Regions from separate parts of the Idiomarina sp. PL1-037 genome, predicted to be linked through region 2. Evidence: predicted binding sites of a transcription regulator. Region 2 holds the regulator's gene; each other region holds the start of a gene.
What was found. Region 2 encodes FliA, which starts transcription of late flagellar genes. Its sites were predicted from a motif close to CTAAAGNTNNNNNNNNNNNNGCCGATA; they were not measured.

Region 1 (10,512 bases), 1.0 Mb from region 2:
AAGGTGTGCTGGATATTGTGTACGAAGAGTCGCAAATTCAGGTGCGTAAACGCACACAAAGCTGGCCGGATGATCTGCTCTATTTGGGCGTAGGCAATGCCTGGCAGCTGAACCCGAGGCAACTGGCGGCGCTGAAAATTCTGACGCCCTGGCGTTTACACAAAGCGCGTGAGCGCGACATTCCGCTGGGCTTTATTGCCAAAGACGGGGTCTTGCTTGAGCTAGCCCGAAGAATGCCAAAAAGCGATGACGAGCTAAGCCGAATTCCCGATTTAGCGCCTATGTCACGTAAGTATTCAGGGCGGGACATTATTCGCTGTATTCAGCAGGCTAAACAAGTGCCTGAAACGGAACTGCCGAAAACTCTTGAACGCCTGGACGATATGGACGGTTATAAACCAACCTTTAAGGCTATAAAAAAAGCGGTTACCGAACTTGCCGAAAGCCTGCAGGTTCCGGCGTCGTTAGTGGCTTCGCGTAAGCAAATTAACGACATGATTAACTTTCACTGGCAGTATTCAACGCAACAACAGCAACGTTTGCCGCAACCAGACTTACTGGTGGGTTGGCGCAAGCAGGCAATTGGGGCAGAATTACAGGCTATTGTTAGTCGGGCCTGAGCCCATATTCAGGAGAACAGCCATGCTGTGTGATGTTTATCGCAGCTCGAAGAAAACGGATACCTATTTGTACCTGCCTCACGGTGACGAATTTACCGAAGTACCTGACGTTTTGCGCGAGCAGTTTGGTCGCGCAGAAAAAGTTCTGACATTAAACCTGGCGGGCCGTGAACAGTTGGCTCGTTTAACGGTCGAAAAGTTACAGGAACATTTGCATAACGACGGCTACTACTTGCAGTTGCCGCCGAAACGAGAGGAACTTCAATTCAATGTTAACAAATAAAATAAAAGTGGCAGGGCTGGCTTTTTGTCTGGCCTCTTCATTTGCGCTCAGCGCGCCGGCTTCCGCGTATCAGGAAGCTGAGGATAAAGCAAAAAAAGAGTCCAGCGAAGAGGTTAATCAACAGTTTGCCACCTACGTTGAAGCTCTGAAAGCAGAAGCCATTGAAAGCGGCTATAAGCAGGACACTCTGGATAAAGCGTTTGCCAAAGTGAAGTATTACGAGCGGGCAGTCGAGCTGGATAAAAACCAGCCGGAATTTAAGCTAACTCTGGATACCTATCTGCCACGTGCTGTGCCGGAATGGAAAGCGGCAAAAGCGCTGGAAAAATACAACGAGCACAAAGAACTGCTTGAGAGAGTTGGTAAAGAGTACGGCGTACAGCCGCGCTTTATTGTGGCGTTGTGGGGCATTGAAACCAACTTTGGCTCGTTCACCGGTGGCTTTGATGTGGTTTCTGCATTAACCACGCTGGCTTTTGATGGGCGTCGTGAAGCATTTTTCAAGAAACAGCTTTGGGAAGCCTTAACCATTATTGAAGACGGCCACATTGAACCGGAGCAAATGAAAGGATCATGGGCTGGCGCTATGGGTCAGACTCAGTTTATGCCCAGCTCTTTCATGAGTTACGCCGTGGACTACGACAACGACGGCAAAAAAGACATTTGGGGCAGCTACCCCGACGTATTTGCGTCAGCCGCTAACTATCTAAGCTCAGTTGGCTGGAAAGACGACGTAACCTGGGGACGTCAGGTACAACTGCCTGAAGGTTTTGATGAGTCATTAGCGGGGCTGGACACCAAGAAAAAATTAGCCGAGTGGGCAGACTTAGGTGTTACGCGTTTTGACGGCTCTGAGTTGCCATCGCGTGCCGATATCGACGCCTCAATAGTGATTCCTGACGACAAAGAGGGCCGAGTTTACCTAGCTTATGCTAACTACGACGCCCTAATGCGCTGGAACCGTTCACACTACTTTGTGGCTGCCGTGGGCTATTTGTCCGACCGCATTCGTTTTCCAAGGTAATGCCTTGTCGGTATTAATGAAATGGTATGAGCAGCCGCTGCATACACTCAGTCATGCACAGTGGGAAGCCCTGTGCGACGGCTGTGGGCAGTGCTGCTTAAACCAATTGCAGGACGAAGAAGACCACCTTTATTCCACCAATGTTGCCTGTCGGTTATTAGACACCGACACCGCATGTTGCAGCGACTACGCTCACCGAAGCCAGCGCGTACCCGAATGCGTTACCTTAACTCCTGACAATCTCGACGAGGTTTACTTTATGCCCGCCAGTTGCGCGTATCGGCTACGGGCAGAAGGGCAGCCTTTGCCTGAATGGCATCCGTTAAGGCATGAGGGCAGCAAAGAGCCAATGGAAAAAGCCGGCTATCATGTAGCCGGCCATTGCGTAAGTGAAGCGAAGTTTAAGGGCGACCTGGAAGACAGAATAGTAACCTGGCCCTTGTCTTAGCGCTGGTATTAAAACGGATTATTTGTGGTAAAGCACCAGCCCGTCTTTTTTCGTGAACGACGAAATAATGTGGCAAATGGTGACAATAATGGCGATGAGCAATAAGCCCGCAAAAATCACCGTCATCCAGCCCGGCATACCTAATCCCAGCCATTGCCAGTCAATGTCACCGCATAGTCCTGGTGCCGAAAAAAGACCAGGCATCCATTCGTGCAGTGGTGCCCAGCTGGGGAAATTAGGTGCACTTTCACACACCGCAAAGAACGCGTTTTTCGAGGTTTGGAGATCCCAATGGTCGTAGGCAATTAGTAAGCCCTGATAACTACTGTAAAGCCAGCCAATTAAAGCCGCCCAGCGCGTTAACCAAAGCCCGGAGCCAAACAGGCCGACAATAGCAGACAAGCCAATACCGACAACCGCCATACGTTGATAAACACACTTTACGCAGGGCTCTAAGTTAAGAACCATCTGGAAGTAAAGTGCGGCGCCCAACAGGCCTGAACATCCTAAAAATAACAGTAACCAGGCAAAAGGTTTGTTAGGCCACTGACCCACAGACAGCATGATGATTTTCCTTAAGAAACTGTAAAAACGTAGAAACCATACCCAAATAGCGTGGTGTTGTCGATATAAAGCCAGAAGTTATCTTGTCCGACCTCACACAAGGCTGCTAGAATCCTTTTATTAGTTAGTTCACAGGCGGGAATATGATAATAAAAGCTAAAAGTCCGGCGGGTTTTGCCGAGGAGTACATCGTAAAATCTATCTGGAACGGGCATTTTGCACCCGGCACTATTCTACCCGCTGAACGAGAACTGTCTGAACTCATTGGCGTAACGCGAACCACCCTGCGTGAAGTGCTGCAGCGTCTGGCGCGCGACGGCTGGCTGACCATTCAGCACGGCAAGCCCACCAAAGTGAACAACTTTTGGGAAACCTCCGGCCTGAATATTCTGGAAACCCTGGCGCGCCTCGACGAAGACGGTATGCCGGAGCTAGTCGACCAGCTGTTGTCTGCGCGCACCAACATTAGCGCTATTTATATTCGCGCCGCCATTCGCCATAACCCCAAGCGAGTTCTGGAGCTACTGGAACCCACCAGCGAGCTGGAAGACAACAAAAAGACCTTTGCCGAGTTCGACTACCAGTTGAACCACGACTTAGCCATGGCCTCGGGCAACCCCATTTATGTGCTGGTACTGAACGGCTTTAAAGGCCTGTACTCGCGTATTGGGCAGTATTACTTTTCGTCGTCCGAAGCCCGCCAGCTGGCCCGCGACTACTATGAAAACCTAATAGCCGTAACCCGCGAAGGTGACTACAACGAGTCCGTGAACCTGGTTCGCCGCTACGGTTATGAATCCGCCGAAATTTGGCATAGCCTGCGTGGTGATATGCCGGATGATTTGGTGGGTTAATTAAGCTAGTTTCCCTGCTTTTTCGGTAGAATTAAATTTAGTTTGTTGATTAAAGCCTGATGACTCTTTTTGAGTTGTCAGGCTTTTTTATTGCTTTTAATTTTTAACCCATTTAGTGTCAATTGCATACGCAATATTCCTACGAAATAGTAATGGAAATCGAAGTAACAAGACCAAAGCAATTTGCAGATATGGCTGGTGAAGGCAACAAAAAGAAAAGGAGTATCGAATGGAGTATTTTTACTTACTAAGCTTATTAGGGCCGCTTTCATTAGTTGTTGTTCTCTTTATGCTTCGCTCATCGCGTTTAAATAATCCAAAACATGTTTTTCAAGAAACGGGAGACTCTGTACGGATTCTTCATACTCCTTTGGCCAGGATCGTGCCTTCGCTTGGGAAACTCATTAACAAACACAATGTAGCTCGTATTCAGAAAGCTGACAGAATTGTGACTGTTTTTAATCAAGGCTCAAATGCAATTGATATCACTCTGTCGAAAAAACATACCGATATGGTGTTTAACCGGGCTGGCTCGTTATTTCCAATTGCTGAGAAAGTGGTTATCAATAGCTAGTATTGGGCATACTCGGGCTGTTCAATGCTGTTGTTGAAAAAGATTAAACTTTAACCAGTATCTGCCGTTAACAAGTTACGGGCTATACTAAAACCAAGCTATAGCCGGACTTTTCAGGAGCAATATTATGTCAATTACTACAGGTAATAGCACCTCTGTAACGGGCTCTGGTAAGCAGAACAGCACTGCAAAAACTGATGATAACGGCAACAGTATGAAAGAGATGGCAGCGCAGTCTAAACAGGCAAACAATGCTGGCATTTTACGCGCTCATGAGCGGGTATCACTGAACAGTAATAATGACTCGCTCAGCTTACTGTACAAAACGGCGCTGGAAGGCATTAACGCCGAGCTGGAACCGGTAATGGGCAAAAACGCCACGCAGAAAATTTACGATTCCGGTGTTGATACTTCTCCCGAGGCCACGGCAGATCGCATTGTTTCTTTTGCGACCAATTTTTATGGCCGCTACAAAGAAATGAACCCGGGCGAATCGGAAGAAGACACTCTGAATAATTTCATGGAAGCTATTACTGGCGGTATTGAAAAAGGCTTTGATGACGCCAAAAATATTCTTACAGGCTTACAAGCGTATGAAGGCGAAGTCGAAAGTGGTGTCGACAAAACCTACGATTTAGTCATGAAAGGCCTGGACAATTTCCGCGAGAAAATACTGGAACAGGCGGCTAAGTCAGAAGAGTCTGATAACAGCGCTGAGGACTAACCTCGGCACTGTTATTGTGTTTTTCCCTGCTACTATTTATGCTGCTTTAAACGGTGTCGGCTTATTAAGTTGTTAAGCATAGAAGGTAGAGCATGCCTCCAGAGCATCACAAAGAAGTTGCACTATTTCTCAGGAAAAGGAGTGCAGATTAGGCCAGAACAAGCGCGCTCTGAGTTATTCTATACAGATAAAACATCATGTGAGGGCAACTTCGCAAAACCTAAGCAACTAGTGTTTTTTATGTTTCATAATTTGAGAGGTTTCTATCTGAAATGAAAAAAATTATAAAATCACTTTTACCGTTTTTTGTAATAGCTGGAATTATTGTTATTTTGTTTAATCTTCTGTCTGCGTAGAGCGCATTGAAATATGAGAATTAAATTTCTCATATTACCGCCCCCCATAACCTGGAAATGCCATGTTTAAGCGATTACGCAATTGGTTTGAGAACAGACGCATTAGAAAAATGGGGTTCACAGAAAGTGAGTGGGAGTCAGCGGTAGCAGACTGGCCGGTAATGGCGCGTTATCAAGGGGCGGAGCGCGATGCTCTGCGAGATATGAGCTTCCGTTTTCTGGTTCGTAAAAACTTTGCATCAGGCGGGGATTTTCAGTTCACCGATGCGATGTGTTTAAAAATAGCGACCATGGCCTGCGTACCTGTTCTGCACCTTGGGTTAGATTGGTACGATCATTTATATAGCATTATTCTTTACGAAGGGGACTTTGTTCCTAATCGTCCGTATCGTAGCGACGACGGCGTTGTTCACCCTCAAAGCCCTGGGTTAAGCGGTGAAGCATGGCTGCGTGGTCCGTTAATTCTCTCCTGGCAGTCGGTATGTCAAACAGGGCCTCATGCTCGTCATGGAAAAGCCAGTAATGTTGTTATTCATGAGTTTGCCCACAAACTCGATATGTTGCGCGATGGTGCCAACGGCGCGCCGCCTATGCATCCGGATATGAAGCCCGGCGAATGGCACGATATTTTTTCGGCGGCCTGGGAGAGGTTGCAGAGCGATTCTATCCATCATAGGCCGTTACCGCTTGATGGCTATTCGTTAACCAGCCCGGCTGAATTTTTCGCGGTATGTAGCGAAACCTTTTTTGAAGACCCTCAGAACATGAAAGAGCACATGCCCGAGGTTTACCGGTTGTTATGTCAGTTCTATCGACAGCGTCCTTGCTGACGAATATTGCTGTGCTCCAACAGCGCGGACGGCTTAATCCGTTGTAACAGCAAGTTCCATGGCAATCCGTTCGCCTTCTACTGAATCGACTTCCTGAGGCTCTCTAATACGCACCCGGTCAGCAGATATACCGCTCTTAGGATTGTTGACCAAAGCGTCGCGTACAGCCTCTGCACGTGCATTTGCGATAGCTTTGAACTCCTCATTTGTAATCGACTGCGCTGCTATAACCTTTTCAGCTAGGTGGTTGCGATAGGCCAGCGCGTCGAATGTCGCTTCATCGGATGACTCACTTTGTTTTTCAGTGAAACGATCTTTTACGGTTTCGAGTTCTGTGTCCGGGTAATGAGAGGAGAATATTGCCTCCATAGCAGCCTGATTCGACTCGCTTGTCAGGCTTGGCTCCTCTACCTCGCGTCCTTCTTCCGCCAGACGTTGTTGTAATACTTTCATCGCTTTATCTTCTTTCAGAGCAGGAGCATCGAAAGCCCGGTTGAATGGACCTGCTAGCTCCAGAGCCAGAGCCGGGCGCTCGTTGAGGGCTTCGCGGAGCTTAGCAATACGTTCACGTTGGGGAGGGAGCAAATGGGTACGACCTTCCGGAAACTCGACTTTACCCATTTCTTCTGAGTCCGCGCCTACAAGATTAGCTAAAAAGCTGAAAGGTGCGGTAACGACAGACTTAATAGCGTCTCCCACGGCCTGTTGGATAACTTTGCCAAAGTCGAACTGCGGGTTGCCAACATCTCCACTCACCGGCAGATTTAGGTCAATGACACCGTCGCTGTCCTGCAGCAATGCAATGGCGAGGTCCAGCGGTAGATCCATCGCGTCGCTGGATTCCATTTTTTCACCCAGTTTCAGGTCATGTAGCACCAGGTTATTTTGGCCATCGAGCTTCGTCTTATTAACGGTGTAGTCGAGATCAATATCCATCGTGCCGGCTGCTATTTTTCGGCCGGCAAAGTTCACGGTGTAAGGAGAGTACTCCGGGATCTGAAGATTACGGAATCTGACATTAATACTCGTCTGGCGCGTTGGATGCCAGGCGTGAACGGTGCCGTTTACCTGTGCCAGGCCATATTCTGCGACCTCGCCTTCCAGCTCCACCCGTGCCGGCTCAGACGAATTTGAACTCAAAGTAGACACTTCTCCGCTTAGCGTATGAATACTTGTAGAGAAGGGCAGCGGCAGAGAGTTATCGGCAAACTGAATGTCTCCGTCAGACAGTTCAACACCTTCTATAGTGATACCGAACGGTTTGGTTTCCTTGCTTTTACTCGTATTGTCTTTTGTGTCTGCCTGCGCATCAACGACAAGCTGTCCGAAGTTAGTGGTTTTGTCCTGGTTAATGACCACCCGGCCGGATAAACCTTTAACGACAATAGGCGCTGTTTCAATCTCTTTGTTTGCTATGTTCAAATCAAACTGTTCGGTTTTAAGGCTATCCCATCCAAGGAGAGTTTCGTCGTTAGAGGCTTCTTTGATATTCAGTGTGTTAATGTTCGCAGTGCCTTTAAAAGCAAAAGGTTGTTGTGCATTGGTACTCATTTTCCCATTCAGGGTTAGTGTTCCGTTTTCGAGCTGCATGTTCATAAACTGCTGCAAGTAAGGGGCAGCTTGCTTAAACTCCAGCTTATTAATCTCGGCATTTCCCTCCAGAGCTGGGCTCGGCAATAATTGAAAGGTTCCGTCGAAGGCGAGTTTACCGCCCTTTGTAAGCTGACCTTTCAGGCGCAGCGGGAAGCTCGCGTCATTTTGCAGGGTGAAATCCTTTACGGAAAGGCCTATGTTCTGCAGAGCCAGTGACACCTGTTTGGGCTCGGTATCATCATTAGTCGTCACGTTTTTTAAGTTGTCAGAAAAACGCAGAACGCCGTTTTCCAACTTAAAGTCTCTGATGCGTAAGGCAGGCATTTCCGCAGATTCTTCTTTCCCAGGTTCTTTTTTCTCCGATTCTGGATCAGAGCTCTCGGCGGCGAGACGGGATAGGCGCGTTTCACCTGAGGCAAAGCGTTCTTCCTGAATCATTAGCTTGTTTATTTGAATTGCTTCGATAGCCCAGGTTTGGTCAATAATGCTCGACCATTCCAGGTTGACGAACAGATTGCCCCAGCCAAATAACTGCCGATCATCTTTGTCATTTAGCGTAACGCCGTTCATTCTAAGCGTTAGTGTATACGGGTTAGTGTGCACCGACTCTATGCGCAACTCACGGCCAAAATCTTGTTTAGCGGTATTCACCGCAACGTACTGGATTATCCAGGGCAAGGCAAAAAAGCCCACTAAGGTGTAGAGAATAACCAGTACCAACAGCCAGAACCGAATGCGACGCGGAGAGGCCCATTTTTCTCGCAGATAATCACCGAATTGACTGAATGAGCTGCCGTACATAATATAGCCTCCGCTAAAGCGAACAATACTGCACAGTGTAGACGTATCAGTGCTCAACGTCACTTTCGTGTAACCCGAGGACTGTCGAGGCACCATTTCCACAGATGCCAGTTAAGTAAGCCATAGAATAAAAGCGCAGCGCCAGACCATTTGGGGACAAGAGTTGCAGTGGTTGATACGAACTTATATTTACTGGGTACCTTCGACGGTTATATGGCTGATAAGGTATGGAAAATTTACAAAGCCTAAATAAAGGATATTAATAGTGAAAAAATGGATTTTTTTGATAACTGCGATATTGTTCAGTGTGTCTGCTTTTAGCCGTGAATTCGTTCAAAATGGTTCCTCAATGGAGCCGACAATAAAAGCCGGGAAGACAGTTAAAATAGGGATTCTCTCGTCTTTTGGCTATGAACCCAGCCGCTGGGATGTGGTGGCTGTAAAAAATCCTCAGCAATTTAACCTTTTGGTTTTTAGAGTCATAGGTCTGCCCAATGAAACGATTCGGCTCGAAGAAGATGGTGTCTATATAAATGATGAGAAAGTAAAGCTACCAGAAAAGCTGATTGAGTCTGGAGTGCATTACTTGCCGGCTAGCGCCGTTATAAAGCGAAAAAAGTATTCTAATAACGTCTATACAACAGACGAAGAAGAATACTTTCTTCTTGGTGATAACACAGTTAATGCAAATGATAGCCGTTTTGAACTTGGTATTATTCATCGCAGTTTGATACTCAATAAAGTTGAGGGTGATCTTTAATAAAAACCGCTGGGCTATACGGGAGCATAAGCTGAGAGCTTTTTCGGGGGTAAGCGACTCCACTATGGTAGTTGTGGAGTCACCTTGTGCTGATAACCTGATGCAGTTAACTTCCTTGCTCCGGTATCTATATCTTTAGTCCAGCTCTTCTGTCATTTGCTTACGCATTTTGAATTTTTGCAATTTTCCGGTAACGGTCATGGGATACTCATCGACAATGCGAATGTATTTAGGCACTTTAAAATAGGCTAACTGTTCTTTTAAGTAAGCACGAATTTCTTCTTCTGTTATTTTGTGACCCTCTTTTGTTCTCAACCATAAGCAGACTTGTTCGCCAAACTTTTTGTCTGGAACTCCAAAAACCGCAGCGTCGCTAACGTCATCGTGTAAATACAGAACCTCTTCAATTTCTCTTGGATAAATATTCTCGCCACCGCGAATAATAAGGTCCTTTATACGCCCGACAATAGTGACATAACCCGACTCATCCATTTCACCGAGATCACCCGAGTGCAGCCAGCCCTCAGAGTCTATGGTGTTTCTGGTTTTTTCTTCGTCCCCCCAGTATCCTTGCATAACACAATATCCCCGGGCACAAATTTCTCCGGCTTCACCAACGGCGGCAATATCACCGTTATGGTTAATAATTTTTACTTCTGTGTGTGGCATTGCGCGACCGACAGTCTTTACTTGTTTCTCTAAGGGCGAGTCAGTATCGGTAATATGGTTTATGGGGCTACATTCGGTTTGGCCGTATCCAATTACCACCTGCTGCATATGAAAGTCACTATGAACTTTACGCATCAGCTCTTCGGGGCAGGTGCTGCCTGCCATAACACCTGTGCGAAGACTACTGAGGTCATAGCGATAAAAGTCAGGATGCTCAAGTTGAGCAATAAACATAGTGGGGACACCGTGCAGAGCGGTACACTTTTCCTGCTCTACTGTTTCAAGCGTGGTGGTTGGTTCAAATGATGGTCCGGGAAATATGGCGCAAGCCCCAGATGCGAGGCACGCCAAATTACCCAGAACCATGCCAAAGCAGTGATAAAGAGGTACCGGGATGCAAAGACGATCTTGT
Region 2 (10,512 bases):
GCTGTTGCTCCTCGTTTAGCTGCGCAACTTGCTGTTGCAACTGAGCAACCAATTGCTGCTGAGCAAAGTCGGTTTTTGAGGAGGCTTCAGTGGGTTGTTGTTTGAACTGTTCTCGTAGCGACAACACTTCACTGGCGGTTTCCGTGAGCATGAGCAAGCGTTGCTGCTGACGTTCAATAAGCTCGGCTTGCCGTCGCGAGGTAATAACCACCGCGACTAAAGCAATAAGCGCCAGCCCAAGAGCCAGCGCTGAAATAGCAAATAACCAGTTCGTCATCATTTAGCTCAGACGGGAGATTTCATCCCACTCTTCATCGGTAAGCATTTTATCCAGGTCTACCAGAATCAGAAGTTCGTCATCTCGGTTACTTACGCCCTGAATAAAGCGAGCACTCTCGTCAGTACCCACATTCGGAGCGCTATCAATTTCCGAGGTTTTCAGATACACCACCTCGGCAACACTATCGACTAGTATGCCAATAACCTGCTGTTCAGACTCAATGATCACGATACGTGAATTGTCAGTGACTTCGGTCGTCTGCAAGCCAAAGCGCAGACGCGTATCAATGACTGTGACCACGTTACCTCGCAAATTGATAATACCTAATACGTAACTGGGTGCGCCGGGTACGGGAGCAATTTCGCTGTAGCGCAGCACTTCCTGAACCTGCATTACATTGATACCGTAAGTTTCCTGTTCCAGCTGGAAAGTGACCCACTGCAGAACCTCGTCATTACCATCAACGTCAGCTTCGTTCTTTATAGCGCGATTGTCTTTACTCATCTCTTACTCCGCCATGCGTTATTAATCTTGCTGGATATGTCCCAGACCTTTATCCAGAAGTGTAATCAATGCGTTAACATCCAGCAATGCACACATTCTGTCACGGACAACCCCGGCAAGCCAGGGTCGCTTATTATTTGTTTCCTTACGCCACTGAATCGATTGCGGCTGCAAAGGTTCACTGGTTACTAATTCTTCACACAACAGTCCCCATGGGCTGTCATTCAAAGTAATTAGATATTGATAATCTAAATTCTCTTCCAGCTCCGGAGTACATTTTTCGGGCATTACCCAACGAGCCGTATCAACCACCTGCAGTTTATTGTCACGCTCGGTCATAATACCCCGGAACCAATCAGGTTTTCCCATCAGCGGACTAATTTTGCCCAGTTGATGGATACCTCCCAGGCTTTTTAGCGGCACCGCAAGGGTTAAACCTGCCACTTTAAAAAATAAAGCCTGAAAGTCCTGTTCCATATACTCTGACATCGCATCAGGGAGTGCCTCCGGTGGTGGCTCAGAAACCTCAGTTTCCACTTCTGCCTGGGTGTCAGTATGTACTTCCGTGTCAATATTTGTCTCAGCAGTTGTCAGGTTAACAGTCTCTACTGCAATTTCTGTCTCTGTAACCGTTTCAACCTCTGGCTCTTTATAGCTATCGTCCGCTTTTGCAGAAACTAAAGGTAATAAATCCTGTTCACGGTTTAAGCTAACTGTTTCTTCCTCAGCAACCGCCTGAATTTTAGGTGCTGCTTGCTCTAGCAGTCGTTTAACCGGTTCATTATCAAACTCAACCGTTTCTTCCTCAAGCAATAAAGCATTGAGGTATTCTGCCATAGCAGCTTCACTGCGGTCGCGTTTAGTCGTCATAAATCAACGCTCTTCCAACTGCTTCAAATTAGTTAATAGTGACTGGTAAGCCAGCACCCCCCGCGATTTCGGTGCATAAGCAGAAGGCGTTAGCTGCTCATTAGAGGCATCGCGGAATTTCGTATCTATTGGGATCATGCCATTCCAGACCGAGCGACCATAACGTGCAATGAGTTTCTTATACGTTTGCAAAGACGCATTGGTTCGCTTGTCATAAAGTGTCGGGATAATAGTATAAGCGTAATTCTCACCGCGAGACTTATGTATTAGCGTTAAGGTTCGCATCATGCGCTCTAAGCCCTTTAGCGCTAAAAACTCGGTTTGAACCGGAATCAATACTCTCTGGCAACAGGCTAAAGCGTTGACCATAAGAACCCCCAGTACCGGTGGCACATCAATAAGCACATAATCGAAGTCGTCAGCAACCATTGCCAGGCCACGTTTTAAGACCAGGCCCATACCACCCTGAGTGCCGAGTTTACGGTCCAGCGTGGCCAGCGCCATAGTAGCAGGCATAACGCTCAGGTGCTTAAATTGAGTAGGCAAAATACTGCGGCGTATCAAGTCTGCGGTTACGGCTTTACCGGCACTGAAAACATCAAAGGAACCGGACTCAAGCGATTCCGAATCAATACCAAAATAATAGGTTAATGACGCATGGGGGTCGGTATCAATACAAAGCACTCGTTTCCCCTGTTCAGCCAATAGGCCTGCCAGTGCAACGGTTGTGGTGGTCTTTCCGACCCCGCCTTTTTGATTAGCTACCGTCCATACGATCATTCACTCATCCTGCTATAAGCCGCTGTAACCGACTTCTTTCATAATGGCCTTGGCCATTCCTTCGAGGCCGATGCTGCGGGTTGAAATGCCCGCCTGGGCAACCGCCTGAGGCATCCCGTACACAACACAGCTAGCCTGATCCTGAGCCCAGATAGTCGCGCCCTGGTCTTTCAGCATACGTGAGCCGTCACGGCCATCAGCACCCATGCCGGTTAAAATGACGCCAAGTACTTTACCCATATAGGTTTTTGACATACTGGCAAAGGTTAAATCTACACTCGGCTTATAAGTAATGCGTCCACTGGTATCGTCTTTTACCCTTAAACGTGCACTACCAGGCCTGCCTTCGACCATAAGTTGTTTTCCGCCCGGCGCTAAATAAGCTGTCCCGGCTCTGAGTACATCACCGTCTTCTGCTTCTTTCACATTAATCTGACACAAACCATTCAGACGCTGTGCAAAAGCTTTTGTGAACGCTGCAGGCATATGCTGAACCATAACAATAGGGTAAGGGAAATTGCCAGGTAATTGGGTAAGTACTTTTTGCAGTGCAACAGGGCCACCGGTCGACGTTCCTATCGCCAGTAGTTGATAAGCCCGGTTTATTGTTAATGTGCCAGCCGAAGTCGCAGTCTGCGCGTCACTTTCACGCTGACTTTGCAGTTCATTATTGCGTTGCCGAATACGATCCAGCGCTGTAGTGGGCTCTGACGGACGCTCTGGTTGCTTCGCAACGGGCGCCGGTGTTGATGGCCGCGACGTTGTTCTGCTTACCGGCTGCCGGGCAATCGCTATAACGCGATCCTGCAGAGTTTTTACTGCTTCGTCGCGGTTACGGGCGATATCTTCAAATTTCTTCGGCAGAAAGTCTGCGGCACCGGCCTCGAGTGCGTTCAGCGTTGCCGTCGCTCCCTCATGAGTCAGCGAGCTGAACATCAAAATAGGACAAGGGTTGCTGCTCATAATGGCTTTTACAGCATCGATGCCGTTCATTACCGGCATTTCAATATCCATAGTAATAACGTCCGGCTTCAGGATCCGGCTTTGTTCTACCGCTTCTTCGCCATTATTCGCACTACCAATCACTTTAATGTTGGTATTGCTTTCTAAAATCTCAGTCACCCGGCGTCTAAAAAACGCCGAGTCGTCTACCACGAGAACTTTTACAGTCATGAACGGCTTATCCCGTTATCTTTTAGCGTAATACTTGAGCATGCTGGGCACATCAACTATCAGAGCAATACCACCGTCGCTGGTGATTGTTGCCCCAGCCATTCCCGGCGTACCCTGCAGTAACTTATCCAATGGTTTAATAACCACTTCTTCCTGACCAATCAATGCGTTCACCACAAAGCCTACTTGTTGGTTGCCTATTTGCACTACCACTACATGGCCTTGTTCTTTACGACTGGAGCCATCATGGTTACGAACTAGCCATTTTTCTAGGAAGAACAGCGGAATAGCACGGTTACGTACAATTAGGGTTAACTGGCCGTCTACGGTATTGGTACGCTTCATATCCAGGTCGATAATTTCACTGACAACAGCAAGCGGCAAAGCAAACGTCTGATCTCTTACGGCGACCATTAGCGTCGGCAATATTGCCAAAGTCAGCGGCACTTTAATCAAGAGCTCCGTGCCTTTACCTAGCTCTGAGTTAATTTTAACGCTACCGTTGAGTTGGCTGATTTTGGTCTTAACCACATCCATGCCAACGCCACGACCGGAAATATCCGAAACTTGGTCTTTGGTAGAGAAACCAGCCGCGAAAATCAAGTTATAAGCATCTTCATCGCTTAAACGGGCAGCAGAGTCTGCGTCCATAATGCCTTTTTTAACGGCAATGCCTCTCAGTTTTTCAGCGTCCATACCGGCACCATCGTCTTTAATCGACAGCATAATATGGTCGCCTTCCTGAGACGCCGACAAGGTGACAGTTCCCGACCGGGATTTACCATTCGCTTCACGCTCATCCGGCATTTCAATACCATGGTCAACAGAATTACGGACCAAATGCACCAAAGGATCGGCCAACGCCTCAACTAAATTTTTATCTAAATCGGTGTCTTCACCGTACATTTCAAGGTTGATTTCTTTCTTAAGGCTACGAGCCAAGTCACGAACAACCCGCGGGAAACGACCGAACACTTTCTTAATTGGCTGCATCCGGGTTTTCATCACCGCGCCCTGTAAGTCACCAGTGACAACATCCAGGTTCGAAATAGCTTTGCCCATTTCAGCACTGTCTGACTCATCAGAGTTACTCAGGCTCAACAGACGATTTCTAACCAATACCAGCTCGCCGACCATATTCATAATTTCGTCTAAGCGCTTGGTATCGACCCGGACAGTAGTTTCAACCGGAGCAGGCGCTGGTGCAGCTGGTTTTTTATCTACTGGCTGAGCCGCTGCAGGTTTCGCTTTAGGCTCTGATTTTGGCTCAGGTTTCGGTTCTGGCTTAGATGCTGGTTTTGCCGCAGGCTTTGGCTGCTCTTTTGCTTCAGGCTTTTTCGGCGCAGGCTCACTGGCTGGCTTATCACCTTTCGGTGTCGGCGCTTTGCCACTGCCATGCAAATCGTCCAGCAAGGATTCAAATTCGTCGTCTGTTATTTCGTCGTCTTTTGCAGGCTCTTTCTGCTTTTCTTGCTTTTTATCAGCACTTTGAGGGGCTTTACCACTTCCATGAAGTTCGTCCAGCAATGACTCAAATTCATCGTCTGAAATTTCATCACTGTCTTCATTTACCTCAGGTTTAGAAGCCGCTGGCTTATCTTCTTTTCCGGGACCTTTGCCTTCACCGTGCAACTCGTCTAGCAAAGCTTCAAACTCATCATCCTGGATTTCGTCAATACTCTCGCTGCTATTTTCCTCTTCTACGGGTTCTGGCTCCGGGGCTGTTTCTGCGGCAGGTTCATCTTTTGGAACCTCTATAGGCGCTTCGTCCTCAGATTCTGGTTCACTTAACTTATGCAATAATTCCAGTAGCTCTGGTGAAGCAGCTTCAGGTTCTTCTTTGGCGCGCACCTGCGCGAACTGAGTGTTGATAGTATCCAGAGACTGAAGAATCACATCCATCAGGTCGGAATTGACCGTACGTTGGCCATTACGCAGGGTATCGAATACGTTTTCCGCACCATGACAGGTATCGACTAAAGCCCCTAACGACAGGAACCCTGCACCACCTTTAACCGTATGAAAGCCACGGAAAATAGCGTTCAACAGGTCTTTATTTTGCGGATCATTTTCCAGTTCAACTAGCTGCTCAGACAGTTGTTCGAGGATCTCTCCAGCCTCGATCAAAAAATCCTGCAGAATGTCTTCGTCCATATCAAAGCTCATGCGACTGATGCTCCTAGAAACCTAAACTGGACAACAAATCGTCCACTTCGTCTTGTCCGCCAACCACGTCATCGCGTTGATCAGCATCGATAATTGGGCCTTCTGCATGGGCAGCATCATTCTTAGGCGCAGCCCCTGCTTTTTCCGCGTTACGACGTTCTTCTTCTTTACCAAATATCTTCAGTAACTCAATCAGGTTCTTTTCAACGTCTTCGACCAATTGAATAACCCGGCGAATAACTTGCCCGGTAATATCCTGAAAATCTTGCGCCATAAGCACTTCAGTCATTAACCCGTGCACTTGAGGCATGTTTTCGCCACAGCGCTTAAGTACGTCATCGACCTCATGACATAAAGACTTGAATTCATTTAACTGAATATCGTTGCTCATTAACCGATTCCAGGCCGGCATCACTTTCTCGACACGGTTATGCATATCGTCTGCAAGTGGCAGACAGGCCTCTACCGCATCCATAGTGCGGTTCGCGGCGTCTTCCGTTTTTTCAATGACATACAGCAGGCGGTTTTGCGCATCCGGAAGATCATCCTGCGTCATTTGCACAATGCGAGGGTCAACCTGAAAATCTTGGAGCGCTTCGTGGAGGTCTCGTGTCAACTGGCCTACAGAGGTGAACAACTTGTCATTACGACGGTTGTAAACATCTTCCAGTAATTGGTTAGCCTGCTGTTGTTTCCCGTCTTCAAGCAAGGCTACGAGTTCCTTGGCTTGATCCAGAGAAATATCATGGGCGTTATCAGACATAGTCGTTCGCCCTTTAGCTGATTCGTTCGAAAATCTTGTCGAGCTTTTCTTTCAACGTTACGGCTGTAAATGGTTTTACAATGTAACCGTTTACTCCAGCTTGAGCTGCCATAATGATCTGCTCTCGTTTGGCTTCCGCCGTTACCATTAACACCGGTAAATGCGCAAGGTTATCGTCCTTGCGAATTTCACGCAGCAAGTCGATTCCCTGCATACCGGGCATATTCCAGTCGGTTACGACAAAGTCGAAATCACCGTTCTGCAACATGGGCAATGCGGTATTACCGTCATCTGCTTCCTGTATATTAGTAAAGCCAAGATCACGAAGTAAGTTCTTAATGATTCGTCTCATTGTAGAAAAGTCGTCCACAACGAGAATTTTCATGTTTTTATCCAAAGCACCCTCCACTGAGGCTCTCGATTACAACCAAAGTTTATTCAACCCAATTTTGCATTCGCGACTTCAGTCGCAACATTGCCTGACTGTGAATTTGACTGACTCGTGATTCACTCACGCTCAGCACTTCACCTATCTCTTTTAAATTCAATTCTTCGTCATAATACAACGAAAGCACCAAAGCTTCACGTTCTGGTAACGAAGAGATTGTGGAGACCAACGCTTTATGAAACGCCGCGTTCTCAACATCTTTTTGTGGCTCATAGGGTGAACCCGTTACCTGCTCTGGCATGATAGCATCTTCTGATACACCAAGATCTTCAATACCAACAATTCGTCCCGTGCTGACATCCCGCAAAATATTGTGGTATTCATCCATACCCATATTCAGCTTTGCGGCCACTTCCGTATCTTTTGCATCGCGTCCGGTTTCATTTTCAACCTGCCGAATGGCTTCCAATACACGCCGATGATTACGATGAACCGAGCGCGGAGCCCAGTCACCACGGCGAATTTCATCCAGCATCGCACCACGAATGCGAATGCCGGCAAAGGTTTCGAAACTGGCGCCCTTACTGTTGTCAAAGTTACGCGCAGCTTCTAATAAGCCAATCATGCCCGCCTGGATCAAGTCATCCACTTGCACACTGGCTGGAAGTCTCGCCATCATGTGGTGTGCAATACGCTTAACCAGCCCGGTATGCTGCTCAATAATAGCATTCCGGTTGTCAGCAGTGGCAGCATAAACGGCAGCTTTATTCATTGGCAACATCCCGCTTACTATCGTTATCGGCAGAAGTTATCAATTGTTCAAGAAAAAATTCTAAATGCCCGCCGGCTTGAGCCGGAACAGGCCAGTCAATGGCTTTCTTAGCCAACGCTTTTATCGCCAAAGAGGCCGGTGATCTTGGGTAAGCTAAAACCATAGGTTGTTGTTTTCTAACAGCCAAGCGCAAATTATCATCAAAAGGTATAATTGCTGAAAGTTCTAAAGCGACATCTAAAAACCGGTCGGTTACTTTCGTTAATTTATTGAACAATACTTGTCCGTCGCGCAGATTTCTTACCATATTAGCAACCACCTTGAACTTAAACAGGCCTTGCTCGCGGCTTAACACTTTTATCAGTGCGTATGCATCGGTAATTGATGTCGGTTCGTCACAAACCACGAGTAAAACATCCTGCGACGCCCTGGCAAAGCTGACAACGGTATTACCAATACCCGCTGCGGTATCAACAATTAATACATCATAGCTTCCCTGAAGCTGACTGAAAGCTCTTATTAAGCCGGCATGCTCCGACTCACTCAAGTCGACCATAGAGCGCGTGCCCGATGTCGCCGGAACAATTTTGATTCCTGCCGGGCCTTCAATCAGAATATCTTCTAACTCGCACTGCCCACTCAGCACATGAGAAAGGTTGCGCTCAACCCGCAGGCCCAACATAACATCGACGTTAGCCAAACCTAAGTCAGCATCCAACACTAGTACTCGTTTGCCCTGCTTAGCCATTGCGATAGCCATATTCAACGACACGTTAGTTTTCCCAACGCCGCCTTTACCACCAGTTACCGCAATAACTTTTATTTTCGATTGTTTCATTCTTCGCAGACCGCTTGCTTGATCCATCGGGCGTATCTCTTTTCTGACTAAATTGATAACAGCTTTATATTATATTGGCTCATTCAGCGAGAAAACGCCTCATTCCAGTACGATTTTGGCACGTCTGACACTGAGGAACAAATGCTTTTATCAAGCAGGCGCTCAGCCTCGGCAACCATAAAGTTGGCATCTGCTACCCGAATGTCTTCAGGTACTTGTTGACCATTTGTTAAGTAGCCAACTGGTAAGCCATGTTCTATTGCTACACTGATACTCTCACCTAAACTTAAGCATTCGTCCAGCTTAGTAAAAATACAACCAGACAAAGGCAGCGCTTTAAATTGCTTAACAGCATCCATCAGCACCTGGCTTTGTGATGTTGCCGACAACACCAGATACGGGCGAATACGAAGCCGTGAATTCTGAATTAACTGACTTAACTGTTCGTTCAAACGCTTATCGCGCTGACCCATGCCTGCCGTATCAATCAAAATGAGACTTTTTTGACGTAGCGCAAGTAATGCATCTGCCAGTTCCTGTGCATTTTTTGCCACTTTGACCGGACATCCTATTATACGGCCATAGGTTTGTAATTGTTCACTGGCACCAATACGAAAAGTGTCGGTGGTAATTAAAGCCACTTTATCGGCACCATGGCGTTGCGCATAACGAGCCGCCAATTTTGCAATCGTCGTGGTTTTACCAACACCCGTGGGGCCAACTAAAGCCACTGCACCACCGCGTGTCAAAATATCGTCAGAAGTGGTATTCAGCTGTCCCTCTAATAAATGCAGCGTCTGTTCCCAGACCTCATCATCTGATCCGCCTTCGGGAATAAAACACGCAATCTGATCCGCAACTCGTTCGCTCAAGCCCATATCCATTAACCGATTCATCAGCATAGAGCGGGTTGGCTCTTCACGATCCATTTCTTGCTTCATCAAGCCGCTCAACTGGTGTTCCAGCAATTGGCGAATACCGTTGACCTGAGAGCGCAGCTCAGCAATGGCCTGGGAGTCGTCCGCTGCTGGTGCATTTACTTGCTCAGGAAAAATATCGTCGCTTAACTGAGTATCAGCGAAGGCTTGTGGTTCGGCTTCCGGTTCTGGCCGTTGTGACGGTTCAGTAACCGCTTGCGCAGCGCTGCGTTGTGCGGGCTGTTCAGCCTGAGCCTGACGTTGCAATAATTCTTGCAAAGATTCGGCCGGCACTTCTGGCGTTTTTGACGCGGCAGGCTCATTCGGTGCTTGCTCAGCCATTGGCTGTGCCTGCTGGGCATCGGGGTCAATGGCTGCAACCAGCTCAATACCACCGTTTACTTTCTTATTGGACAGGATAATCGCATCCGGACCTAAAGTTTCTTTAACCTGTTGTAAACCACGGCGCATATCTTCGGCAAAAAAGCGTTTAATCTTCACAAGCGACTCCCGTTACTCTTGCGTGGTGGTTTATTCACCACCGTTTTGTTGTCCACCAATTGAGCTGACAATGCGAATTTGTTTATCATCCGGTACTTCCTGATAGGACAACACGCGCATACCATCGGTAGCGTGACGCGCAAAACGCGCCATGGTTGACCGTAGAAGCCCCGAAGTCAGCAGTACTGAAGGTTCACCATTCATTTCCTGCTGCTGATGCACTTCGCGTAATGACTGTTGCAGGCGTTCGGCCAAACCCGGTTCGATTCCGGCGCCTTGCTGATTTCCGTCATTACCAGCCATTTGCAATGACTGATGCAACATCTGTTCCAACTCTGGCGCCAAAGTTATGACAGGCAATTCTGCGGCTCCCTCAGCAATGTCCTGAACAATTAAGCGACGCAGTGAAATTCTGACTGCAGCTGTCAGTACTTCAGGATCCTGACTGCGACCGGCGTACTCAACTAAAGTTTGCACGATGGTACGCATATCCCGAATAGCGATACCTTCATCCAATAAGTTCTGCAGTACTTTGACAAAGTTACCCAGCGACAATAAAT
Region 3 (10,512 bases), 310 kb from region 2:
CTTCGGGAGAGTTTTGTAATAACCGTGTTTCAGCCAGTTTTAGAAAGACCCAGCTGTGGGAGTTTTCTTCCAGCAATTCTTTAATTGCCGTTTCCGCTTTATCTAATTGCCCGGTTTTGTTGTATAACTCAATTTGCAGTTTACGACAGTAATTACTGTAGCGGCTGTTAGATTGAATATGTTTCTGGCAGGCATCAATACAGGTATCATAATCATGGTTTGTCAGCGCTTTGAATACATCTTTTAACCACATGCGGCGTTTATAGGCCCGCACCAGCCGGGAGCGCAACACACGATGTGAAAACGGTTTCATCAAATAATCATCGGGTTGTAATTCTAGTGCGCTGAGCACCATAGGGCGAGTGTTGTCCCCCGTAATAATAAAAAACAGCGTATGCTCTTTCATTAGCCCCCGAACTTGCAGTTCCTCTAAAACCTGTCGACCGTTGCGACCACGCCCCAAGTTATAGTCTACCAGCAGAATATCGTGCGGTTTCTTTATGTAAGCGGCAATACCTGCTTCGCCGGTGGTCTTGACTTGTACGTCCTGCGCCCCCAAGTTTAACAGCAAGCCTTTGAGCATGACCTGAAAGGGTTTCTGGTCATCTATTAATAATACGCGTTTATTATTGAGCTCTAAGGTTTTGTCCATTGGCGTCAAACAGTATCCTGATCTTATTCATACCGACAGCATACTGGCTAATTTCAATAATGTTAAGCGGCAACAGAGGCTGATATGAAAGCAATTGCGATTTCAGAACAAAAAGTACACTGGAAGAACCACCCTGAACTGGACGAACCACAAGCTAATGAAGTTCAGCTGCGGGTACTAAGCGCCGGACTTAATCGTGCCGACTTAATGCAAATAGCAGGAAAATATCCACCGCCTAAGGGTGCTTCAGCTGTTCCTGGCTTAGAAGTCTGTGGTGTAATAGAAAAGGTGGGGAACAAGGTCAGTAGCTGGCAAACCGGGCAACGTGTCAGCGCGTTATTGGCTGGTGGCGGCTTTGCTGAGCAAGTGAATGTTTCCGCCGAACAAATACTGGAGGTTCCTGAAAGCTGGAGTAATGCAGAAGCTGCGGGCTGGTTGGAAACCTTTGCTACGGCTTATCTTAATGTCTTTCAACTGGCTGACTTAAAACCCGGAGAGAGAGTATTGGCTCATGCCGGTGCTAGTGGTGTAGGTTCCTCATTAACACAGTTGTGCCGGGAAAGCGGTAACGAACTTATCGCCATAGTGGGTAGCGGAGAGAAAGCAGAGTTTTGCCTGAAACTGGGAGCAAAACATGCGGTTAACCGGCACGAACAGGACGTTCTCGAAGAAGTTAAAGCCCTCGGTGAAGTTGACGTTATTCTGAATCCTGTCGCTGGTGAATCCATAGCAAAAGACCAGCAATATCTGGCACAGGATGGTCGTATTATTTTAATTGGCTTAATGGCTGGTGTGACTGGTGAAGTTAATTTCGGACGTATGCTGATGAAACGTCAAAAGCTGATTGGTTCAACTCTGAGAGCATTATCACCGGAACGCAAAGGCCAAATTTTACAAGGTTTGTGGCGTGACTTTAGTGATCAGTTTAAAAACAGCACCATAAAACCTATTATCGATGAAGTTTTTGCGGCTGACGATATTCAGCAGGCACTGGATTATGTTGCAGATAATAAAACTCAGGGTAAGGTGGTTATAACACTTTCGGAGGAGTAACTCAGGCTGATAGCGAATTGGCGCTGCAGTAAAGAAATGGTGGAGGGAGCAGGATTCGAACCTGCGAAGGCTGAGCCGTCAGATTTACAGTCTGATCCCTTTGGCCACTCGGGAACCCCTCCACTCAAGAGGCGCGTATAATAACAGTCTTAGCTTAGCTGTAAAGAGAAAACTTAAACTTTTAGGACTTTGGCCGATACAGAAGTATCTGTAACCGATTATCCAGAGTCTTAATGAGTGAAGTTTCAGCTGTACAGAATGCTGCTGTCGAAAACCAGGCCGCTCACTTCTTTGAGCAACACGCGAGCGAAGCAGTTAATCACGGCTTCGCGGGCGAGTTTGCTTATTGGGTGTCTGCGTTGGGTGGCGACCCGGTTATTTCTGAGCGTCCTGCGCAAGTTAACTGGCAAAGAACCATTGGTGCTGGCAGAGCGCGCCCTTTAGATGCAAAGCCAGGTATGGTGCTGGCTAGTGGTGTCTATGCAACAGTTAGTCAGTTGTCAGACTTTAAACTGCAGGACGCAACTCATCCTCAGCCGCTTATCCCCGATGCAACGCCTGATCGTTTGCCCCTGGAGCTTCTCCACAACCTGGACTGGCGTGTTCGTCAGCGGCTGGAAAAGAAAAAACAACCACAAACGGAAGAAAAAGATGAGTACAAACACAAAGGGCCCGCTGGCCTATATGATGTTCTGCAGAAACTGGGCATTACTCATTAGCGCTTAACTTCTTTACTGGGAGTTTCGCACAAGCAGTTTCAGCCGCTCTCGCTATACGGCATAATAGCATTATCATTTCGCTAATTTTCCAAAACCCATGAAGCAACTCCGCCCAGAGGACGAAGACCGTATTGATGCTTTTACTGAGCATCTCTGGCTGCATCATGGATCCAGTAATAACACTCAAGCCGCGTACCGCAGTGACTTACGCCGTTATTGTGAATATTTGCTGCCGCTGAAGAAATCCTTAATGGACACCGATGAAGTTGTGTTACAGGACTACCTGTTGTGGCGGCGTATGCAAGGTTTGTCCCCACGAAGTACCTCGCGTTTTTTAAGTTCGACGAAGAAATTCTTCCAGTTTGCTGTAAAACAGCAGTGGGTGGCAGTAGACCCAACCGCACGCTTAAAACGCCCTAAATTACCGCAAAGCATTCCACATTCGTTAAGCGAAGACGATGTGATTTCTCTATTGGAACAACCTGATACAGAAACTCCCATTGGTCTGCGTGACAGGACTATGCTGGAAGTGCTCTATGCCACCGGATTACGGGTAACCGAACTTATTCGTCTGCAATATGACCAGTTGAGCCGCCAGCAAGGTTTAGTTCGGGTTGTCGGTAAAGGCAACAAGGAACGCTTGGTGCCGTTAGGGGAAGAAGCGCTGGAATGGCTGGATAATTATTTAAAACACGGACGCCCGGCAATAACGGATAAGAGCAGTCCCTGGGTATTCGTTACGCAGCGTGGCTCGTTATTAACACGCCAGGCATTTTGGTACAGATTAAAGCATTACGCCGAAGAAGCCGGCATTTACGCACATTTATCGCCACACACTTTACGCCATGCTTTTGCCACGCATTTGCTGAACCATGGAGCCGATTTACGTGTCTTACAGCTACTGTTAGGTCACAGTGATTTATCTACCACACAAATTTATACCCAGGTTGCACGTGAACGTCTGCAGGCCTTACATGCTCAGCATCACCCGCGCGGCTAATTGCATTTTGGCTGGTAACAGGGTAGGGTTCGGACAGTTAATTTAAGAGGTATTTATGCGCAATTTAATGTCTGTAGTTGGATTAGTAGGGCTGGTTGGTGCGAGTTTTAGTGCGCCGGCAATTAGTGCTGAACAAAATGAAGTTGACACCCGGCACCTGAGTAAAGTTGGTATTGAAGTGTTGTCGACAGAGCCCGGTGAAATTGACGGCTATGTCCGTGCGGTGACCAATCAGGGCATGTTTTATGTGTCAGATGATGGTGAACGGCTTATTAGCGGCAATGTGTTTGATATAACCGGTAGTGAACCAGAAAACTTAAGTGAAGCGGGTATGGCTAAAGTTCGCCTGAAAATGCTGAAAGGCTTTGAAAACGATATGATCGTGTACCCGGCTGAGAATGAGAAATATCAGGTAACGATTTTTACTGACACTACCTGCGGTTATTGTCAGCGCTTGCATGAGAATATGGACAGCTATCACGCCGAAGGCATTACCATAAAATACCTGGCCTTTCCTCGTGGAGGTATGAGTAGCAAAGGTGGGCAGCAGCTACAAACGGTTTGGTGTGCGGACGACAAAAAAGCGGCCATTACCGCCTTTAAAGAAGACGAAAATTACAGTGGCGACTCCAGTTGTTCCAATCCGGTTGCTGAGCACTACCAACTGGGCAAATCGTTTGGGGTGAGTGGTACGCCGGCTATTATCCTTCCCGACGGTCGTTTAGTACCGGGAGCGCTACCTGCATCACGTTTAATTGCTGAAATTAAAAAAGGTGAGTCACAGTAATTCATGAGTGATTACGAAATACGTCGTTATCAAGTCGTTGACGATGACTTTTTGCCGCAACAAATGCCACCTTTGTTGCGGCAAATTTATGCCCGCCGGGGTGTCCGTCATGCTGACAAATTATCTTTGAAAGCCTCCGGGTTACTGCATTTTTCCTCGTTAAGAGACATCGGTAAAGCCGTTGAACTGCTGCAAAATGCGTTAAAAAACCAAGAAAAGGTTTGTATTTGCGGCGACTTTGATGCCGATGGCGCGACCAGCTCAGCATTAATGGTGTCGGCCTTGCAAGCCTTGGGTCTGCAGCAAGTGGGCTACCGTGTACCGAATCGAATGACTGACGGCTATGGCTTGTCTGTTGCCATGGTAGAACAACTGGCTGTAGAGAATGTGCAGTTAATTGTAACTGTCGATAACGGTATTGCAGCGCATGAAGCTATTGCACTTGCTCGTGAAAAGGGCATACAGGTGCTGGTTACCGACCACCATTTACCGCCTGAAGAACTGCCTCCGGCTAATGCAACAGTGAACCCGAATCAGCATGGCTGTGAGTTTCCCAGCAAAAATTTAGCGGGCGTGGGAGTGGCGTTTTATGTCCTGCTGGCGTTGCGTTCAGCGCTACGTGATGAAGGTGTTGAGCCATTACCTAACCTGGCTGACTGGCTGGATCTCGTTGCTCTTGGCACTGTCGCGGATGTTGTACCGCTGGATTATAACAACCGCGTATTGGTGCAACAGGGGATAGCCCGTATTCGTAAAGGTATGAGCCGCCCCGGAATTAAAGCGTTGCTGGAAGTTGCGAACCGTGATGCCAGTCAGCTGGCCGCCAGTGACTTAGGGTTTGCTCTGGGTCCGCGAATTAATGCAGCAGGGCGCTTAGACGATATTGGACTGGGAATAGAATGCTTATTAGCGGGCGAGTCCCGGGCGCAGCAGTTAGCGCAGCAGCTTAACGATTTAAACCAGCAGCGTAAATCGATTGAATCTGAAATGCGCGAGCATGCCGAGAGCGCTATCGCGAAGCTGCGTTTTGATCAGGGGCAGGTGCCTGATTTAGTTACCTTGTATCAGCCCGACTGGCATGCCGGTGTTATTGGTATTGTCGCGGGAAGAGTAAAAGAACAGGTGAACCGTCCGGTTATTGCGTTAGCCAACGATGATGATGAATTCCTAAAAGGCTCCGCACGTTCGGTTAGCGGTCTGCATATGAGAGACTTATTGGAACGTGTTCATAGTCTGCAGCCGGGAATCATGGAACGTTTCGGTGGACATGCTATGGCCGCCGGCTTAACCATGAAGAAAGTGAATCTGACTCGCTTTTCCGAACTGGCTGAACAAGTGGCGGCGGAGTGGCTGTCAGAAGAACAGAAGCAACGTGTATTCTGGTCTGATGGCGAACTCACAACACTGCAACTTTCTCAGGACAGTGTGAATATGCTGCAAAGTGCAGGCCCCTGGGGACAACAGTTTCCAGAACCGATGTTTGACGGCCAGTTTGAGCTGGTGGATCAGCGTATTGTCGGAGAGCGACATCTAAAATTGGTGGTGCGTCATCCGCAAGGCGAGTTATTAGATGCGATTGCCTTTAACGTTGATACACAACAATGGCCGGCGCGAGAGAGCTCGGTTGTTGAACTTTTATACAAGCCACAACTTAATCACTTCCGCGGACGCACAAACGTTCAGTTGTTGGTGGAGCAAATACGCGCAATACGTTAAACTACGCCCCTTTTAGAATTAACAGAATTAGGTAGTCGCATGTTTGAAACTAACGCAACCTACAACAACATTAAAGAAATGCGTGAGCGTAGTAATTCGCTTAGGGGGTATCTTTGACTACGATGCTAAGTTAGAGCGTCTGGAAGAAGTTACCCGTGAGATGGAACAGCCCAATGTGTGGGATGATCCACCCAAGGCACAAGCCTTAGGTAAAGAGCGTGCGGCGTTAGAGCAAGTTGTACAAACCCTGGATAAACTTCAGCAGGGGCTCGACGATGTCGAGGGTCTGGTTGATCTTGCGGTAGAAGCAGAAGACGAAGACACCTTTAACGAAGCTCATGAAGAACTGTCCGGTCTAGTAAAACAACTGGAGGCGTTAGAGTTTCGTCGTATGTTCTCAAAAGATAACGACTCGGCAGACTGCTACCTGGATATTCAGTCAGGCTCTGGCGGAACCGAAGCTCAGGACTGGGCTAACATGCTGCTGCGCATGTACTTGCGCTGGGCAGAGGCGCATGACTTTAAAGCGGAAATTACTGAGCTGTCAGAGGGCGATGTCGCGGGTATAAAATCGGCCACCGTTCGTGTCGTTGGCGAATACACTTACGGCTGGCTTCGCACCGAAACCGGTGTGCATCGTTTAGTGCGTAAATCACCCTTCGACTCAGGTAATCGCCGCCATACCTCATTCGCCTCGGTATTTGTTTACCCGGAAGTAGACGACGATATCGATATTGAGATTGATCCGTCCGACCTGCGGGTGGATACCTATCGTGCCTCTGGCGCGGGCGGTCAGCACGTTAACCGTACTGATTCCGCCGTTCGTTTAACGCACGAACCAACAGGCATTGTGGTGCAATGTCAGAGTGACCGGTCGCAGCACAAGAACCGCGATTCAGCAATGAAACAGCTGAAAGCGAAATTGTATGAATTTGAATTACAGAAACAGAACGAAGAGAAACAGGCATTAGAAGACTCAAAAGCTGATATCGGCTGGGGCAGTCAAATTCGCTCTTATGTTCTGGACGATGCGCGTATCAAAGATTTACGTACGGGTATCGAGAACCGTAATACTCAGGCTGTGCTTGATGGCGCACTTGACCCATTTATTGAAGCCAGCTTAAAAAGCGGGCTGTAAGTTTAATTTAAGTATCCCGACAGAGGAAAATCGATAATGACTGATAAATCGCAGGCACCTGAAGTAGACGTAAACGAACAGATCGCGCAGCGAAAGGCGAAACTGTCGGCGCTTCGCGATAAGGGTATCGCATTCCCGAACGATTTCCGTCGGGATTCTTTAGCTGCCGATTTGCACGCTGAATACGATGATGTGAGCAAAGAGGATCTGGCTGAAAAGGGCATTCGCGTGAAAGTGGCCGGTCGTATGATGACCCGTCGTATTATGGGGAAAGCGAGTTTCGCAACGGTTCAGGATATGAGCGGCAAAATTCAACTGTATGTTGCCCGCGACAATCTGCCCGAAGGTTATTACAACACTGAATTTAAAAAGTGGGATTTAGGCGATATTGTCGGCGCCTCTGGTACCTTGTTTATTACCGGAACCGGTGAGTTAAGCGTGCAAGTTGACGAAGTACGTTTGCTGACTAAAGCGCTGCGCCCGTTGCCCGATAAATTCCATGGCCTGTCAGATCAGGAAATGCGCTATCGTCAGCGTTATTTAGATTTGATTACCAACGAAGAGTCCCGCAGTACTTTCGTGGCCCGCTCTAAAATTATTGACTATATTCGTCGCTTTTTAAGCGATCGCCAGTTTCTGGAAGTTGAAACACCGATGATGCAGGCTATTCCCGGTGGTGCAGCAGCTCGTCCTTTCAGTACGCACCATAACGCCCTGGATATGGAGCTGTTTTTACGTATTGCACCAGAACTTTACCTGAAACGTTTAGTCGTTGGTGGTTTTGAAAAGGTGTTTGAAATTAATCGTAATTTCCGTAATGAAGGTCTTTCAACGCGCCACAACCCTGAGTTCACTATGCTGGAGTTCTATTGGGCGTACGCGGATTATCACGACTTAATGGACTTAACTGAGCAAATGTTACGCGGTGCGGCTGAGTCGGTGTTAGGTTCTGCTCAGTTTACCAGCCAAGGCGTGGATTATGATTTTGGTAAGGCGTTTGAGCGCATGACAGTGCTTGAAGCTATTATCAAATACATGCCGGAAGTGAGCCTTGAGCAGCTTAATGATATGAATCGTGCTACTGAAATTGCAGAGCAGGTTGGTGTGAGCGTTAAGCCGTCGTGGGGCTTAGGCAAAGTTCAAATCGAAATTTTTGAAACAGTTGCCGAGCATCGTCTGATTCAGCCTACGTTCATTACAGCGTATCCGGCTGAAGTGTCACCGTTGGCACGTCGTCACGACGATAATCCGTTTGTGACTGACCGTTTTGAATTCTTTGCCGGTGGCCGTGAACTAGCTAATGGTTTCTCAGAGTTGAACGACGCTGAAGATCAGGCTGAACGTTTCCGCGAGCAGGTTGAGCAGAAAGAAGCGGGTGATGACGAAGCCATGTTCTATGACGAAGATTACGTTACCGCACTGGAGCACGGCATGCCGCCAACAGCTGGTCAGGGTATTGGTATTGACCGTCTGGTTATGCTGCTAACGGATTCTGCGTCTATTCGCGACGTATTATTGTTCCCACACATGCGCCCAAAAGCGGATTAATTACCATTATGAAACAAAAAACCCGGCTAATTAGCCGGGTTTTTTTATCAAAAACAGCGCTTAGTGATCTTCGCCGTCAGTGTGAACGTGACCGTGCTCAAGTTCTTGCTCAGTCGCGTCACGAACTTCAATAACTTCTACGTCAAAGTTCAGGTTAACACCGGCTAATGGGTGGTTACCGTCAACAGTTACTTCGTCGTCTTTTACTTCAACGATAACAACAGACTGCTCGCCTTGATCCGTGCTGGCGCGGAACTGCATGCCAGGCTGTACTTCGTTTTCGCCGAATAGGTTACGTGGTACAGTCTGGATTAAGCCGTCATGACGTTCGCCATAAGCTTCTTCTGGCTTAACTTCTGCAGTGAAGCTATCGCCAACGGTTTTGCCTTCCAGTGCATTTTCCAGACCAGGAATCAGCATGCCACGACCGTGGATGAAGTTCAGTGGGCTGCCGTCTTTTGACTGGTCAAGGGTCTGGCCATCTTCCGTTTTAACGGCATAGTTGATAGCCACGACTTTGTTTGGTGCAATGGTTTCGCTCATAAATTTAACCTAATTGATAAGGCAGTGAGTGTATTTCCAGGAAACTTGCGTCGTCATCCCGAACCCGTATAGCCGTGTCAGTGCCTATGTCACTGGGTAAAACAGCTAACAAGTCCACTTGGGTGTCGGTGCGGTTCACTGCCATAATGACCGTACCTGCACGACGCCAGTTATCGCCAATGGCTTTTTCTAATTGCGTACCAGCAGTAACTTGAGCCGTTACTTTACCGGATAAGCGAAAAAGCGCCCGTTTCTGTTTGCCCAAATACTTCATCCGGGCAATAGTCTCCTGGCCGATATAACATCCTTTGTCAAAACTGATTCCATCCCACGCCTGCAAATTCATCATTTGCGGGACAAATGCCTGGATGTTCTCAGACGTAAGTTGTGGACGAACCCGTTCAATTTCCAACGCATCCCAGTAGGGTTGCGGATAATCCGTAGAAATTGGTTGTTGGCTAAGTAACATATATTGGTCGGGACTGGTCCCAACCTGTATTACCCGGCCATCAAATTCTGCTGCCACGCTGGCTGCTTTACTACCGAAAACACCGGCTATGCTCCAGTCGTCGCTTACATCTTCAATACTGACTTTGCTAAAGACTCCAAACTTCTTTAATTGCGCTAAAGAGCCTTCGATGGCGCTGCGATGCATCACTAAAAAAACGGTGTCGTCTTCGCGATAAGTCCAGAAGATGCTAAATGCTTTTCCGGTTTGATCGCAATGTGCGCCATATAAGCAATTATTCTGGTCGAGTTTGCGTAAATCACATGTCAGCTGACCCTGTAAAAAACTGTCAGCATCTTCGCCAGAAACCGAGAGGATACCATAGTCCGTCAGTTGAACGGAAAGGTGATCCTGATTTGCGTCAGTAAAATGCTGTGTTAACTCAACCACAATGACTCCTTATTAAATGGCTTACGTGGTATATTAGGGCACATTATCGAATTACAAGGGCAATTGCTGCGGAGATTTTATGTTGCCGTTAAAACAGTCGGAAGAAGCACTTAAAGATAAGCGTCGTTTACGTTGGGCGTGCCGCCGCGGGATGCTGGAGTTGGATGTATTGTTTGAGCCTTTTGTTGATCAGGCTTATGACGAACTGACTGAAGAGCAAAAAGCTGTCTTTCGTCGTCTGGTTACCTGCGATGACCCGGATCTTTTTGCCTGGTTTATGGGTCACCAAAAGTGCGAAGACGAAGAACTGGCCGAAATGATTCAGTTTATGTTGTCGCGCGTTAAGGTATAGACCCGCGCGTTAAGGTATAGACCCGCGCGGTGAACCCTGACAGTTATTTCCACTTAAAGCGACCGATGCGCGTGTTGTCGGCGTCGGCCTGCGGGCGTTACTGGTG

Region 1: U0358_RS09320 (DUF5610 domain-containing protein) is a predicted target of FliA. The motif match lies at 4,411-4,437, and genes of this name have one in related genera.
Region 3: U0358_RS05795 (VC2046/SO_2500 family protein) is a predicted target of FliA. The motif match lies at 1,878-1,904, and genes of this name have one in related genera.

Annotation. Positions count from the first base shown of each region.
Region 1 is NZ_CP139873.1:1,987,830-1,998,341, reverse strand. It holds gene rnd (ribonuclease D) at 1-620, shown strand, start outside; gene U0358_RS09350 (YcgL domain-containing protein) at 643-903, shown strand; gene U0358_RS09345 (lytic murein transglycosylase) at 890-1,927, shown strand; gene U0358_RS09340 (YcgN family cysteine cluster protein) at 1,932-2,375, shown strand; gene dsbB (disulfide bond formation protein DsbB) at 2,394-2,939, opposite strand; gene fadR (fatty acid metabolism transcriptional regulator FadR) at 3,083-3,793, shown strand; gene U0358_RS09325 (hypothetical protein) at 4,023-4,367, shown strand; gene U0358_RS09320 (DUF5610 domain-containing protein) at 4,495-5,091, shown strand; gene U0358_RS09315 (M90 family metallopeptidase) at 5,510-6,277, shown strand; gene U0358_RS09310 (DUF748 domain-containing protein) at 6,311-8,671, opposite strand; gene lepB (signal peptidase I) at 8,937-9,431, shown strand; gene U0358_RS09300 (AMP-binding protein) at 9,567-10,512, opposite strand, start outside.
Region 2 is NZ_CP139873.1:944,379-954,890, reverse strand. It holds gene U0358_RS04335 (DUF2802 domain-containing protein) at 1-280, opposite strand, end outside; gene U0358_RS04330 (chemotaxis protein CheW) at 281-784, opposite strand; gene U0358_RS04325 (chemotaxis protein CheW) at 806-1,654, opposite strand; gene U0358_RS04320 (ParA family protein) at 1,658-2,434, opposite strand; gene U0358_RS04315 (protein-glutamate methylesterase/protein-glutamine glutaminase) at 2,447-3,607, opposite strand; gene U0358_RS04310 (chemotaxis protein CheW) at 3,623-5,773, opposite strand; gene U0358_RS04305 (protein phosphatase CheZ) at 5,787-6,536, opposite strand; gene cheY (chemotaxis response regulator CheY) at 6,550-6,933, opposite strand; gene U0358_RS04295 (RNA polymerase sigma factor FliA) at 6,971-7,696, opposite strand; gene U0358_RS04290 (MinD/ParA family protein) at 7,689-8,561, opposite strand; gene flhF (flagellar biosynthesis GTPase FlhF) at 8,618-9,952, opposite strand; gene flhA (flagellar biosynthesis protein FlhA) at 9,983-10,512, opposite strand, start outside.
Region 3 is NZ_CP139873.1:1,254,124-1,264,635, forward strand. It holds gene U0358_RS05780 (response regulator) at 1-652, opposite strand, end outside; gene U0358_RS05785 (NAD(P)H-quinone oxidoreductase) at 737-1,705, shown strand; tRNA gene U0358_RS05790 (tRNA-Tyr) at 1,743-1,827, opposite strand; gene U0358_RS05795 (VC2046/SO_2500 family protein) at 1,939-2,424, shown strand; gene xerD (site-specific tyrosine recombinase XerD) at 2,522-3,424, shown strand; gene dsbC (bifunctional protein-disulfide isomerase/oxidoreductase DsbC) at 3,480-4,211, shown strand; gene recJ (single-stranded-DNA-specific exonuclease RecJ) at 4,215-5,927, shown strand; one part of gene prfB (peptide chain release factor 2) at 5,967-6,041, shown strand; one part of gene prfB (peptide chain release factor 2) at 6,043-7,065, shown strand; gene lysS (lysine--tRNA ligase) at 7,102-8,613, shown strand; gene U0358_RS05825 (FKBP-type peptidyl-prolyl cis-trans isomerase) at 8,674-9,156, opposite strand; gene U0358_RS05830 (CAF17-like 4Fe-4S cluster assembly/insertion protein YgfZ) at 9,161-10,054, opposite strand; gene U0358_RS05835 (FAD assembly factor SdhE) at 10,134-10,406, shown strand; gene U0358_RS05840 (hypothetical protein) at 10,472-10,512, shown strand, end outside.